3 regions of the Streptomyces sp. NPDC086147 genome follow, and region 3 is predicted to be linked to each of the others. Evidence: riboswitches for the same ligand, from Rfam matches in the RefSeq annotation. Region 3 holds a riboswitch; each other region holds the start of a gene.
The links. A riboswitch is a leader RNA that binds a small molecule or an ion and turns the genes downstream of it on or off. The one in region 3 is predicted to bind cyclic di-AMP.
Positions count from the first base shown of each region.

Region 1: linked by a shared signal. The riboswitch ahead of AB0398_RS20605 (transglycosylase family protein) and the one ahead of AB0398_RS30030 (LysM peptidoglycan-binding domain-containing protein) in region 3 are both predicted to bind cyclic di-AMP.
Region 2: linked by a shared signal. The riboswitch ahead of AB0398_RS08115 (M23 family metallopeptidase) and the one ahead of AB0398_RS30030 (LysM peptidoglycan-binding domain-containing protein) in region 3 are both predicted to bind cyclic di-AMP.

Region 1 is NZ_JBFBJO010000009.1:51,506-55,329, forward strand. It holds gene eno (phosphopyruvate hydratase) at 1-329, opposite strand, end outside; gene AB0398_RS20605 (transglycosylase family protein) at 652-1,377, opposite strand; cyclic di-AMP (ydaO/yuaA leader) riboswitch at 1,381-1,552, opposite strand; gene AB0398_RS20610 (transglycosylase family protein) at 1,811-2,944, opposite strand; gene AB0398_RS20615 (cytochrome P450) at 3,039-3,824, opposite strand, start outside.
Region 2 is NZ_JBFBJO010000003.1:21,442-25,265, forward strand. It holds gene AB0398_RS08110 (aldo/keto reductase) at 1-614, opposite strand, end outside; gene AB0398_RS08115 (M23 family metallopeptidase) at 714-1,847, opposite strand; cyclic di-AMP (ydaO/yuaA leader) riboswitch at 1,859-2,005, opposite strand; gene AB0398_RS08120 (PP2C family protein-serine/threonine phosphatase) at 2,282-3,487, opposite strand; gene AB0398_RS08125 (MerR family transcriptional regulator) at 3,704-3,824, opposite strand, start outside.
Region 3 is NZ_JBFBJO010000022.1:79,189-83,012, forward strand. It holds gene AB0398_RS30025 (phosphoribosyltransferase family protein) at 1-953, shown strand, start outside; gene AB0398_RS30030 (LysM peptidoglycan-binding domain-containing protein) at 950-1,861, opposite strand; cyclic di-AMP (ydaO/yuaA leader) riboswitch at 1,866-2,049, opposite strand; gene AB0398_RS30035 (hypothetical protein) at 2,422-3,054, shown strand; gene AB0398_RS30040 (DeoR/GlpR family DNA-binding transcription regulator) at 3,132-3,824, opposite strand, start outside.

The DNA.
Region 1 (3,824 bases), on a different contig from region 3:
GCGCCGAGCGAGGACTTGTCCGGGGTGGCGTCCAGGTCGAACATGGCCTGGTCGATCAGGCGCTGCTCGGTGGCGTCGTAGCCGACGAGCTCCGGGCCGATCTGCTCGATGACGGCGAGGACGGCCTTCTCGACACCCTTGCCCTGGTAACGGTTGGGGTCACCGTCGCGGAGCTCCAGGGCCTCGAACGCACCGGTGGAGGCGCCGGACGGAACGGCAGCACGGCCGGTGCTGCCGTCGTCGAGGCCGACCTCGACCTCGACCGTGGGGTTGCCTCGGGAGTCCAGGATTTCCCGGGCTACGACGACGTCGATGGACGGCACGAGCATCTCCTTCTGGGATGTGACGCTGGATGTGACGCAAGGTCGATGCGGGGTCGCTTGGCCTTGCGACAAGAGCCTAACCGCCCCGGAGGCTCCGACCGGCCGGGCGCCCGCCCCCTGGGACGAAAAAGGACCCAAGGGCACGCACAGCGGGGCGAAAGGCCCCAGATCTACTGGACGGTAACCATCAGGTGGGCCCCGGGAGGCCGGTGAAAGACGGAACCCCGGTCCGGCGCGCACGGGGGACGGGCGCGCCGGACCGGGGTGGGTCACCGCGGGAGGGTCGTGGGGGACGCGTGAGCCGCCGGACTCACGCGACCCGCCGGGCTCACTTCAGGTGGAGCTGCTGGCCCGGGTAGATCAGGTCGGCGTCGTCGACGATGTCCTTGTTGAGCTCGAAGATCTCGGCCCAGCCGCCCTCGACGCCCTGCGCCTCGGCGATCTTGCTGAGGGTGTCGCCGGTCACGACCTTGTACTCGCCGTCGCCCTTCTCGACCGTCTCGCCGGTCGGGGTGGTGACGGTCTTCCCGGCCTCGGCCCCCGGAGCGGACTGGCGCTCCTGCTTCGGGGCCTGGCGCTGCTCGCTGCGGGTGGTCGGCTGCTCGGCCGTGCGCTGCTTCTTCTGCTTCTTCTTCGGCTTCGGCTGCTCCTGCGCGCTCTCGGCGGAGCCGCCGTCGTAGGAGGCGCCGGAGAGGCCCACGCCGCAGCTCGGCCAGGCACCCTTGCCCTGGCCCGCGAGGACCTTCTCGGCGACGGCGATCTGCTGGGACTTCGACGCCTGGTCGGCGGTCGAGGCGTAGGCGGTGCCGCCGTACGCGGCCCAGGTGGAGGCCGAGAACTGGAGGCCGCCGTAGTAGCCGTTGCCGGTGTTGATGGACCAGTTGCCGCCGGACTCGCACTGGGCGACGCGGTCCCACTCGGAGGAGGTGGCGGCCGAGGCGGCGCCCGCGGTCATCAGCGGGGCGGCGACGGCGACACCGGTGACGCCGACGAGCGCGGCGATCTGGGTGGCCTTGGAGGGACGGCGGTGTTTGCCCTTGGTGGAAAACAGCATGGGGATTCTCCTCACCGACGCCTGCGAGGTGAGCTGTCGGGTTCGGGCCGAAGAGTTGCCCGGCCGCGTGTCCTAGCACGCGACTTCACCCCAAGCCGGTCGTCGGCCGTCTCTCGACGGCCGGGGCCGGCACTTACCTTGGGTCCCCCGCTCCTGCCTTCGGCGCTTGCGCGACGACTGTTCCCATCGACCGACGGCAGGATTCGGCGTTTCGGTCGACGGGGCCCGCGGTGGCGAGCGGTGATGACCGTAGACACAGAACCCCCCGAAGTTCAAAGAGGCTCATACGACGAATTTCGCCTCTTCTTGCCCTTCGGAGGGGACTGTTTGCGCAGGTAGGAGGTGACGGAAGCGGAGTTTGCGGGCGCGACACGCCAGTTGGGACAAAGAGACCCATGTCTCACTCGTCCAGAACCGGACATACGCCCGCGAACTACCCCTCCACCGAGGTCGGACCCGCCGTCAGATCGAGGTTCTGACCAGGGAGGATGAGGTCCGGATCGATGCCCACGGTCCGCTTGTTGGCGTCGTAGAGGGCGGTCCAGCCTCCGGGCAGTTCGTTCGCCTGGGCGATACCCGAAAGGCTGTCACCCGGACGCACGACGTATTCACCCGAAGAGCCCTGACTGTCCGTTGTGTCCGCATTCTTCGCTTCGTCAGCGACGGGGAGCGATTCGGACCCTTCGGAAGACTTGTCCTTGTCCGAGGCATGTCTACCGGCTTCGGCGAAGCTGTCCGGCTTGTCGGTTTCCTCCGGGGCGGCCTCGCCCCGGTGCTTGCCCGTACCGGGCGTGGCCGACGCTCCCCCGTCTCCCGGAACACCGGGCGTCACGGGCGTGCCGGGCGTCACGGACTCCTCGGGGGCGACGGGAGCCGTCGGGTCCACCGGGAGCGTCGGGTCGGCCGGGAGCGTCGGATCCGCCGGATCCGTCGACCCGGTCGACCCGGACGGCGCGGACGGCGTGGCGGGGGCGGTCGGCGCGGTCGGGCCCGCCGGGACGGCGGGAGCCGTCGGCGCGGCCGGCGCCGTGGACGTGGCGGGGGCGGACGGCGTGGCGGGGGACTCCGGCGTCGCGGTGGACGGCGCGGTCCCGGAGACGTCCGGCGAGCCCGAGTTCCAGTTCGACTCGGGGACGGGCGCCACGGAGGGCGCCGGAGCGGTGGCCGGGCCCGGGTCGACCCCGGTGGGCTTCCCGTCGTTCGCCAGGCCGGCGATCGGCGCGCAGGTCGCCCAGGCGTCGCTGCCCTTGGCGAGGGCCTTCTCGGCCACGGCGATCTGCTGGGCGCGGCTGGCCAGGTCGGCGCTGGGCGCGTACGCCAGGCCGCCGTGGCGCTCCCAGTCGCCCTGGGTGAACTGGAGGCCGCCGTACATCCCGTTCCCGAAGTTGGCGGTCCACTGGCCGCCGGACTCGCACTCGGCGACGCGGTCCCACGTGGCGGCGTCGGCGGCGGACGCGGATCCGGTGGCGAGCAGGGGCAGCGCCATGGCGGATCCGGTCACGCCCGCGGCGACGACGAGGGCGGGGGCCTGACGGGGGCGACGGTGTCGTCCGTTCCCGGAACGCATAGGTACGCCTTTCGCGTGACGGCTGAGACTGCGGCGAAACGTAGCGGCATTCGAACGCTCGTCACAAGTCGATGGCCACCCGATCACATGAAGATCACATTTCTGACGGTCCGTCAGTGTGCGAGAGGGGTACGGACGGGGAGAACTCCACCGGAAGCGTGCGCAAACCGCGCATGATGAGCCCTCCGCGCCACCGCAGTTCGGCCGGATCGGCGGCGAGCCGCAGGTCCGGCAGACGGGTCAGCAGGGTGGCGAGCGCGACCTGTCCTTCGAGGCGGGCGAGGGGCGCGCCGAGGCAGTAGTGGATGCCGTGGCCGTACCCGAGGTGCTGGTTGTCGCGCCGGGCGAGGTCGAGCACGTCGGGCCCGTCGAACCGCTCCGGATCCCGGTCGGCGGCGGCGAGCACCACGAGCACCGGGTCGCCCGCCGGGATCTCCTGCCCGCCGATGGTCAGCGCCCGCGTGGCGTACCGCCAGGTGGCCATCTCCACGGGCCCGTCGTACCGCAGCAGCTCCTCGATCCCGGTCTCCAGGAGCGCGGTCTCGCCGGCGGCGAGGGAGGCCTGGAGGAGTCCCCTCTGTCCGGGATTGCGGAGCAGGGCGTACAGGCCGTTCCCGATCAGGTTGACCGTGGTCTCGAAGCCCGCGAAGAGAAGAATGAAGGCCATGGCGGCGACCTCGTTCTCGGTGAGGTGCTCGCCGTGGTCGGAGGCCTTGATGAGCCCCGAGATCAGGTCGTCGCCCGGCGCCTCGCGCTTGCGGTGGATCAGCTCGGCGAGGTAGCCGCGCATCTTCTTCACCGACCGCGCGACCCCGCCGCGCGGGCCCCCGCCGTGCCGGATCATCATCCCGGCCCAGTCGCGGAAGTCGTCCTGGTCCTC
Region 2 (3,824 bases), on a different contig from region 3:
AGCCCCGCCCGCTCGGCGGTCTCCAGGAGCGGGCCCTCGTAGGTGTCGCGGGAGACCAGGTTGTAGTGCGGCTGGAGGGCCACGTAGCGGGCGAGGCCCTCGGCCTCGGCGAAGTCGAGGGAGGCCCGGAGCCGCTCCGGGGAGATGTTGGAGGCGGCGACGGCCCGCACCTTGCCCTCCCGCACCAGCTGGTCGAGGGCGGTGACGATCTCCTCGACGGGCACGGACTCGTCGTCGAAGTGGGTGTAGTACAGGTCGATGCGGTCGGTGCCGAGACGGCGCAGGGACTCCTCGGCGGCGGCCTTGATCGTGGGGGCGGAGAGCCCCTTGAACCGGGGGTGGGCGCCGGCCTTGGTGGCGACGACGACGTCGTCGCGGTTGCCGCGGGAGGCGAGCCAGCGGCCGATGACGGTCTCGGACTCGCCGCCCTCGTTGCCCTCGGCCCAGGCCGAGTAGACGTCGGCGGAGTCGACGAAGTTGCCGCCGGCGGCGGTGTAGGCGTCGAGGACGGCGAAGGACTGCGCCTCGTCGGCGGTCCAGCCGAAGACGTTGCCGCCGAGGGCGAGCGGGAAGACGTGCAGGTCGGACGTGCCCAGCGTACGGAGAGAGGTCATGAGGTGATCAACGGTCTCCGCCGCCGGGCCTATTCCGCGCGGGGCCCGCGCGGACCCCGGAAGGGCCTAGGGAGAGCCCCGGAAGGGGCCCTGGGGGGGTCAGACCGTCAGGCCCTTGGAGCGCAGCCACGCCGCCGGGTCGACGCCGTCGCCGCCGCCGGGGTGGATCTCCAGGTGGAGGTGGGCGCCGGAGACGTTGCCGGTGGCGCCGACGCGGCCGATCGTCTCGCCGGTGCCGACGGTCTGGCCGGCGCTGACCGTCATGGAGGAGAGGTGGCAGTACCAGACCTCGGTGCCGTCCTCCAGCTCCAGGACGATCCGGTAGCCGTAGGAGCCGGACCAGCCCGCCGACTTGACCGTGGCACCGTGGACCGCCTTGAGCGGGGTGCCGGTGGGGGCCGCGAAGTCGAGGCCGGTGTGGTAGCCGGAGGACCACATCGAGCCGGACTGCATGTAGGTGGCGGTGAGGGAGTACGAGGAGAGGGGCATCGAGTAGCTGGCGGCGAGCTTGGCGAGGCGCTCGGCCTCGGCCTTCGCCCTGGCTTCCGCCTCCGCCTTGGCCTTGGCCTCCGCCTCGGCCTTCGCCTTCGCCTCGGCGGCCGCCTTCTCCGCCGCGTCGGCCTTGGCCCGCGCCTCGGACGCGGCCTTCTCCACCGCCGCCTTCTCCGCCGCGGCCTTCTCGGCGGCGTCGGCGGAGGCCTGCTGCTGCTCGGCCTGCTGGAGGATGCGGGCGCGCAGGGCCTCGCCCGCGTCGGCGGCGCCCGGGGCGTCCGCCGTCGACAGGCTCGCCCGCGTGACCTGCCCGGTCCGCGAGGCCCGCTCGCCGGCCTCGGTGGTGTACGCGGCGGAGGTCAGCGGGTTCGGGTTGGCGCGGTCCGCAGGGACCGTCTCCCGCTCCTCCGCGCCGGGCAGGAGCGCGCCGACGCCGGGGAGGTCGTGGGCATCGGGCAGGTTGAGGTCGGGAAGGTCCGGGAGCGATATCGCCACCGGCGGCTTCTCCTGCGCGGTGGCGAGGCCGCCCGCGCCGACGGCCGCGATGACGCCGACGCCGAGGACGGTGGAGGAACGGGCGAAGTTGGAGCGCTGCTTGACGACCCGGTGCCGGCCGCCGGAGCGGTTCCGGTCGCGGAGGGAGTCCTCGGTGGGGTTCCACTCGGTGTTCGGAGCGGAGGGAGCCGCACCGCCGCCGAAGGCATCGAAGGGGGCTTCGGGGGCAGGGGTGTTGGACGCCACGGAGGCGCGCTCCTTTCCTTCCTTCTCGCCTACCGGGTTAGCTGACGGGTTCGGAGCAGGAAGGTCTCCTACGGGCCCGGTCGCACGAGTGCGAAGGGCTCGATTCACCCCAAATGGTGGTTCCCCGGTTCCCTTTCGGGATTCGGCGCGTGCGCACGGCGCCGTCTCTTACGACGGCTGGGACGACCGCGCTGCGTTATCGAACGTTAATAGACAGGGGGTCCCGATTCCAAGCTGTCCCCCGTGATCGTTCATTCGATCGGTAGGGATTCGCCCCGTTTGATCCCCCTTCAGCAAGGCGGATCTCCCGAACGGCAAAACCTCCGCAACCTGACGGTGCATCAATTGTTATCGCAGGGAGACCTCTCGGCTACCCCTGGTGACGGGCCGCCGGGGCCTGCCCGGCGGGTCGGTATCGGGGTCCGCCCGGCGGGTCAGTGCCGGGGTCCGCCCGGCGGCACCACCGGCATCGTCCGGCGCCGCTCCGGCTGCCCCGCCGTCGGGCGGTTCAGCGCGAGCAGCGCCATGTCGTCCGTCGCCCCGCCGCCCGTGTGGAGCCGTACGTCGTCCACGAGCGCGTCGAGCATCTCCTCGGGCCCGGGGAAGATCCGCCCGGCCAGCCGCTCCGCCGGGTCGTAGAAGACGCCCTGCGCGTTCCGCGCCTCCGAGAGGCCGTCGGTGTAGAAGAGCAGCGTCGTGCCCGGCGGGTACGGCCGCGCCTCGGCCCGGTCCGGCCACGACGCGAGGTCCCCCATGCCGAGGGGCAGCGCCGGCCGGCTCGGGTCGACCGGCTCGACCCGCCCGTCCCCGTACAGCATCAGCGGGGACGGGTGCCCGCGGTTGACGACCCGTACGAAACCGTCGAAGGTGCCGCTGCCGTCGGAGCGCGGGATCTCGGCCAGGACGGCGGTGGTGAACCCCTCGACGGCGTCGAGGCTGTCCCGGCGGGTGCCCTCCCGGTCCAGCGCCCGTTCGAGCCGCTGCGCCACGCCCTCCAGGGTCCGCTCCTGCTCGGCCGCCTCCCGGAAGGCCCCGATGACGACGGCGACGGCCTCGACCGCGTCCATGCCCTTGCCCCGCACGTCCCCGACCACGAGCCGCACCCCGTGCGGGGTGTCCTGCACGGCGAACAGGTCGCCGCCGATGAACGCGTCCGCCTGCGCCGCCTCATAACGGGCCGCGCACCGCAGCCCGCCGATCCGCTCGGCGGGCGTCGGCAGCACCGCCTTCTGCGCGGTCTCCGCGATGACCCGCGCCGAGGCGAGCCGTTCGCCGCTGCGGCGCACCACCCGGTTGATGAGGAGGGCGAGCACGGAGACCGTGAGCACGGTCAGGGTCTCGGCGACGGCCGGGGCGCGGGTGCCGTCGTCGCTGAAGAGGTAGAGGCCGACCGAGGACAGGACGGCGGCGATCCCGGTGAGGAGGGTGACGAGCAGGGAGAAGAAGGGCGCGGCGACCAGCGGGGCGGCGGCGAGCATCGGGGAGGCGGTGTACGGGGCGGGGGTCGACACGTCGAAGAGGATGCCGCCCGCGATGATCAGCGGCGGCAGCGCACGGATGAACCGCCGGGCCCCCCGGTACCCGGGGCGGCCCTCACCGCCCCGCCGCCCGCCTCCCGCCGCTCCTAGGGGGTGCCCCACCTGTTCTCTCCTGCCCGGTCCGCCCGGCCGCGGCCCCGCACCGCTCCCTTCCAGGGTGGCCGCCGCCCCGGCGGACGGCGACTCCGTACGGCCGACCGGCGTACGGCGGACGGGGGTGCGGGGCTGGGTACGGGTCCAGGTGCGGGCCTGGGCGCGAAAGCCACTGGAGCCGTCGGGGCCACCGGGATCTCCGGGGCCTCCGGGAACCCCCTCCGGTCACATGTTCCGCTCGGCGTAGACCGCCATCGCGTCCCGGACCAGGACCGCGGTGCCCTCGCCGTACCTGTCGTAGTTCTTGGTGAAGCGGGGGTCGTCGACGTACATCCGGCCGAGGCCG
Region 3 (3,824 bases):
AAGGGCGGACGGTCCTCGTCGTCGACGACGGGCTGGCCACCGGCGCCACGGCCCTGGCGGCCTGCCGGGTGGTCCGCGCCCGGGGAGCGGCCCGGATCGTCCTCGCGGTGCCGGTCGCTCCGCCCGGCTGGACGGCCCGACTCGGCGGCGAGGCCGACGAGACCGTCGGCGTCCGCACCCCGGAGGGGTTCTACGCCGTCGGCCAGTTCTACCGGGAGTTCCCGCAGACGCCGGACGACGAGGTGATCGCCTGTCTGGACCGGAGCCGGGCCGCGCGCGACCCCGTCGTCCTGGACACGGACGTACGGATCCCGGTCGACGGCGCCGTCCTCGCCGGGAGGCTCGCCGTGCCCGAGGGGGCCGTCGGGCTCGTCCTGTTCGCCCACGGCAGCGGCAGCAGCCGCCACAGCCCCCGGAACCGGGCGGTCGCGGCGGAGCTGAACAGGGCCGGTCTCGGGACCCTGCTGTTCGACCTGCTCGGAGAGGCCGAGGCGGCCGACCGGGCGCACGTCTTCGACACCCCGCTCCTCGCGGGGCGGCTCGCCGGGGCCACGGAGCGGCTGGCCGAGCGGCCCGACGTCGCGGGCCTCCCGCTCGGCTACTTCGGCGCGAGCACGGGGGCGGCGGCCGCGCTGTGGGCGGCGGGCGACCCCGCGTCCCCCGTCGCCGCCGTCGTCTCGCGCGGCGGGCGGCCGGACCTCGCGGCCGACCGCCTGGCCGGGGTGCGGGCCCCGACCCTCCTGGTGGTGGGCGGCGAGGACCCGCTGGTCCTGGACCTCAACCGGCGGGCCGGGGCGCTGCTGCGCTGCGAGCACCGGCTGGACGTGGTGGAGGGCGCCACCCACCTCTTCGAGGAGCCCGGCGCCCTGGAGGAGGTGGCGGAGCTCGCCACCTCCTGGTTCACCAAGCACTTCCGGGGCGCCCCGGCCCCGGAAGTGCCCGGTGCGGACTAGTAGGCCCCGTTGACGTTGTCGATGGAGCCGTAGCGGTCGGCCGCGTAGTTGCAGGCGGCGGTGATGTTGGCGACCGGGTCGTACAGGTCCATCGCCGTGCCGGGCACGTGGTAGGCGAGGAACGTCGGCTCGATGACCTGGAGGAGGCCCTTCGAGGGGGTGCCGTTGACGGCGTTGATGTCCCAGTTGTTGATGGCCAGCGGGTTGCCGGAGGACTCGCGCATGATGTTGCGGTGGATGCCCTCGTAGGAACCGGGGATGCCGTGCCGGGCCATGACGTCCAGCGACTCCCGGATCCAGCCGTCGAGGTTGTCGGTGTACTGGGGGACGGCGGCCGGGGCGGCGGCGACCGCGGGAGCGGCGGCGGAGGCACCCGTGCCGGTGGTGGCGGCGGTCGGCGTGGCGCGGCGCTCGGAGCGGTTCGCCCGTTCGGTCGTACCGGACTTCTCCGTCTTCGCGGTGCTCTTCCGCTCGGCCTTTTCCTGCGTCTCGGCCCGCGCGGGAGCGGCCTCGGCCGAACCCCGATGAATCGTCAGTTCCAGACCGGGGTGAATGAGTGACGGGTTGTCACCCACGGCGCTCTGGTTGGCACGGTAAAGGCTCTTCCAGCCTCCCTGAATTCCCTTCTTCTGGGCGATCAGGGAAAGCGAGTCACCGCTCACGACGGTGTACGTGCGCGCGGCCGCCGGGGCGGCCGGGGCCTTGGCGGCGACCGGGGCGGCGGCGGGAGCGGCGAAGGCCTCGGCGGCGATCTCCGGGGTCCCGGCGGCGGGCGCGGCGGTCGCGGCTCCGGCCGTGGTGGAGGCGATCAGGGGCAGGGACAGCGCGGCCCCACCCGTCCCGACCAGGGCCAGACCGCGGGAGACGCGGCTGCGGCGGATGCGGCGGTGCTTACCGTGTGCAGGCATGACGGATTCCTCTCCGGCGCCTACGAGGTGAGCTGTCGGGTTCGGACGGGAGATGTCCGGCCGCGCGCACGCGGCTGCACCCCGAGCCGTCCCGGATTCCGGGCCGGCGTATTCGTGGGTCCCCCGCTCCTGCCGTCGGGTGAAAAGGGAGGTTGTCGAGCGGCGGCAGGATTAGGCGTTCCGCTCGAATGGGGGTGACCGTAGGCCAGTAATGCGGCGAATAACAAGAGGATCAGAGCGGTGGCCCCCGTAATTGGATCACCGAATTCGGGGAATTCAAGATCGGCCGGTCCGCAGAAGTGCCGAACTTCCTTGTGCGGTATGGGGCGGGGCGGGTGGGGGCCGTGTGGTGGGCCGTGCGGAGTGAGTCGCGTCACCCGGTGAGTTATGTCCGAATATGCGGCGTAATTCCATTGATGGGTAAATAAGGCGAAAATATATGGAGTGGGGCCTTCGGGAGAGTGAGGGGTGCTTTGTTCTCATCAGGGTCACTCAAGGGCAAAGGGTGCAAAGCCGACATCCTTCTCGAAGGATGAAGTGCCCGACCCAGGAGCCGCCCGATGCCACCCGCCGTTCCCCAGCTCGCCCCCGACGCCCCCGACACCCTCGACCGCGAGGCCGCCGCCCTCTACGAGAGCGCCGTCTGGCAGCGGCTCGTCACCGACTGGACCGCTCCCGAACCGCTCGCGCCCGCCCCCGAGCCGCTGCCGCCGGGGGAGGGGCGGGGCTGGCGGGACCTGCTCAGCGTGCCCGTGGACCGGCTCGTGGCCGAGGCGCTCGACGCGCTCCCGGCCCCGGGCCCGGCCGAGCGCCTCCCCGGCCGGATCGGAGCCGTACTGCCGGACCGTCTCCACGTCTGGCGCCGCATCGGCCGGCCCGAGCTGCGCCCCTCGGTCCACCTCGGCTACGCGCGCCTCGTCCTGACCGAGTGGGGCTGGCAGAACGCCCCGTACAGACTGCGCGACAGGCGCGGGGCCCGCTGCGTCTGCGGGGCGCTCCTCGCGGCCCACCGCCTCGGTCACGGCGGCGCGGACACCATGAACGAGGCGGCCGCCTGGATCATGACCGAGCTGCGGTCGCGGGGCTGGCGGGACCTCATCGGTCCGTGGAACAGGGCTCCCGGACGCACGGCCGAGGACGCGCTCGGCCTCCTCGACGCCACGATCCGCCGCGCCGCGCACGCCGGCCGTTGACGGTGCCGCACCCGCCCTCCCCTCCGATCGTCGGGGCCGGTCGTCGAAGCGCTCCTCCGCCGGGAGCGGCGGGCGGGTCAGACGGTGAGGACCTTCACCCCGGCCTCGGTGAGCCGGGCGACCGTCTCCGGCGCGATGCCGGTGTCGGTCACCAGGGTGTCGATCCGGTCCAGGCCGCAGATCCGCGCGAACGCCCGGCGGCCCATCTTCGAGGAGTCGGTCACCACGACCACCCGGCTCGCCCGTTCCGCGAAGAGCCGGCTGATGCTCGCCTCGTCCTCGTGGTGCGCCATCACGCCCAACCCGGCGTCGATCCCGTCGACTCCCAGCACCACCACGTCGAGCACCACCTCGCTGAGCACCCCGACCGTCAACGGGCCGACCAGCTCGTAGGTCTGGGGCCGGGCGACGCCGCCCGTCGTGACGAGCTTGATCTGCGGGCGCACCGCGAGCTCGCCCGCGATGTTGAGCGCGTTGGTGACCACGGTCAGCGCCGGGCCCGAGGGCGCCGTCACCGGGCCGGGGCCCTCGGCGCGTCCGCTCGCGAACCGCAGCGCCAGCGCCCGCGCCACCTCCGTCGTCGTCGTGCCGCCGTTGAGCCCGACGACCTCGCCGGGCGCGACCAGGTCGGCCGCGGTCTCCGCGATCCGCTTCTTCTCCGGCGCGTGCCGCGTCGACTTGTACCGCAGGGGGAGTTCGTACGACACGCCGTGCGCGACCGCGCCGCCCCGCGTCCGTACGAGGAGCTGCTGCTCGGCGAGTTCGTCGAG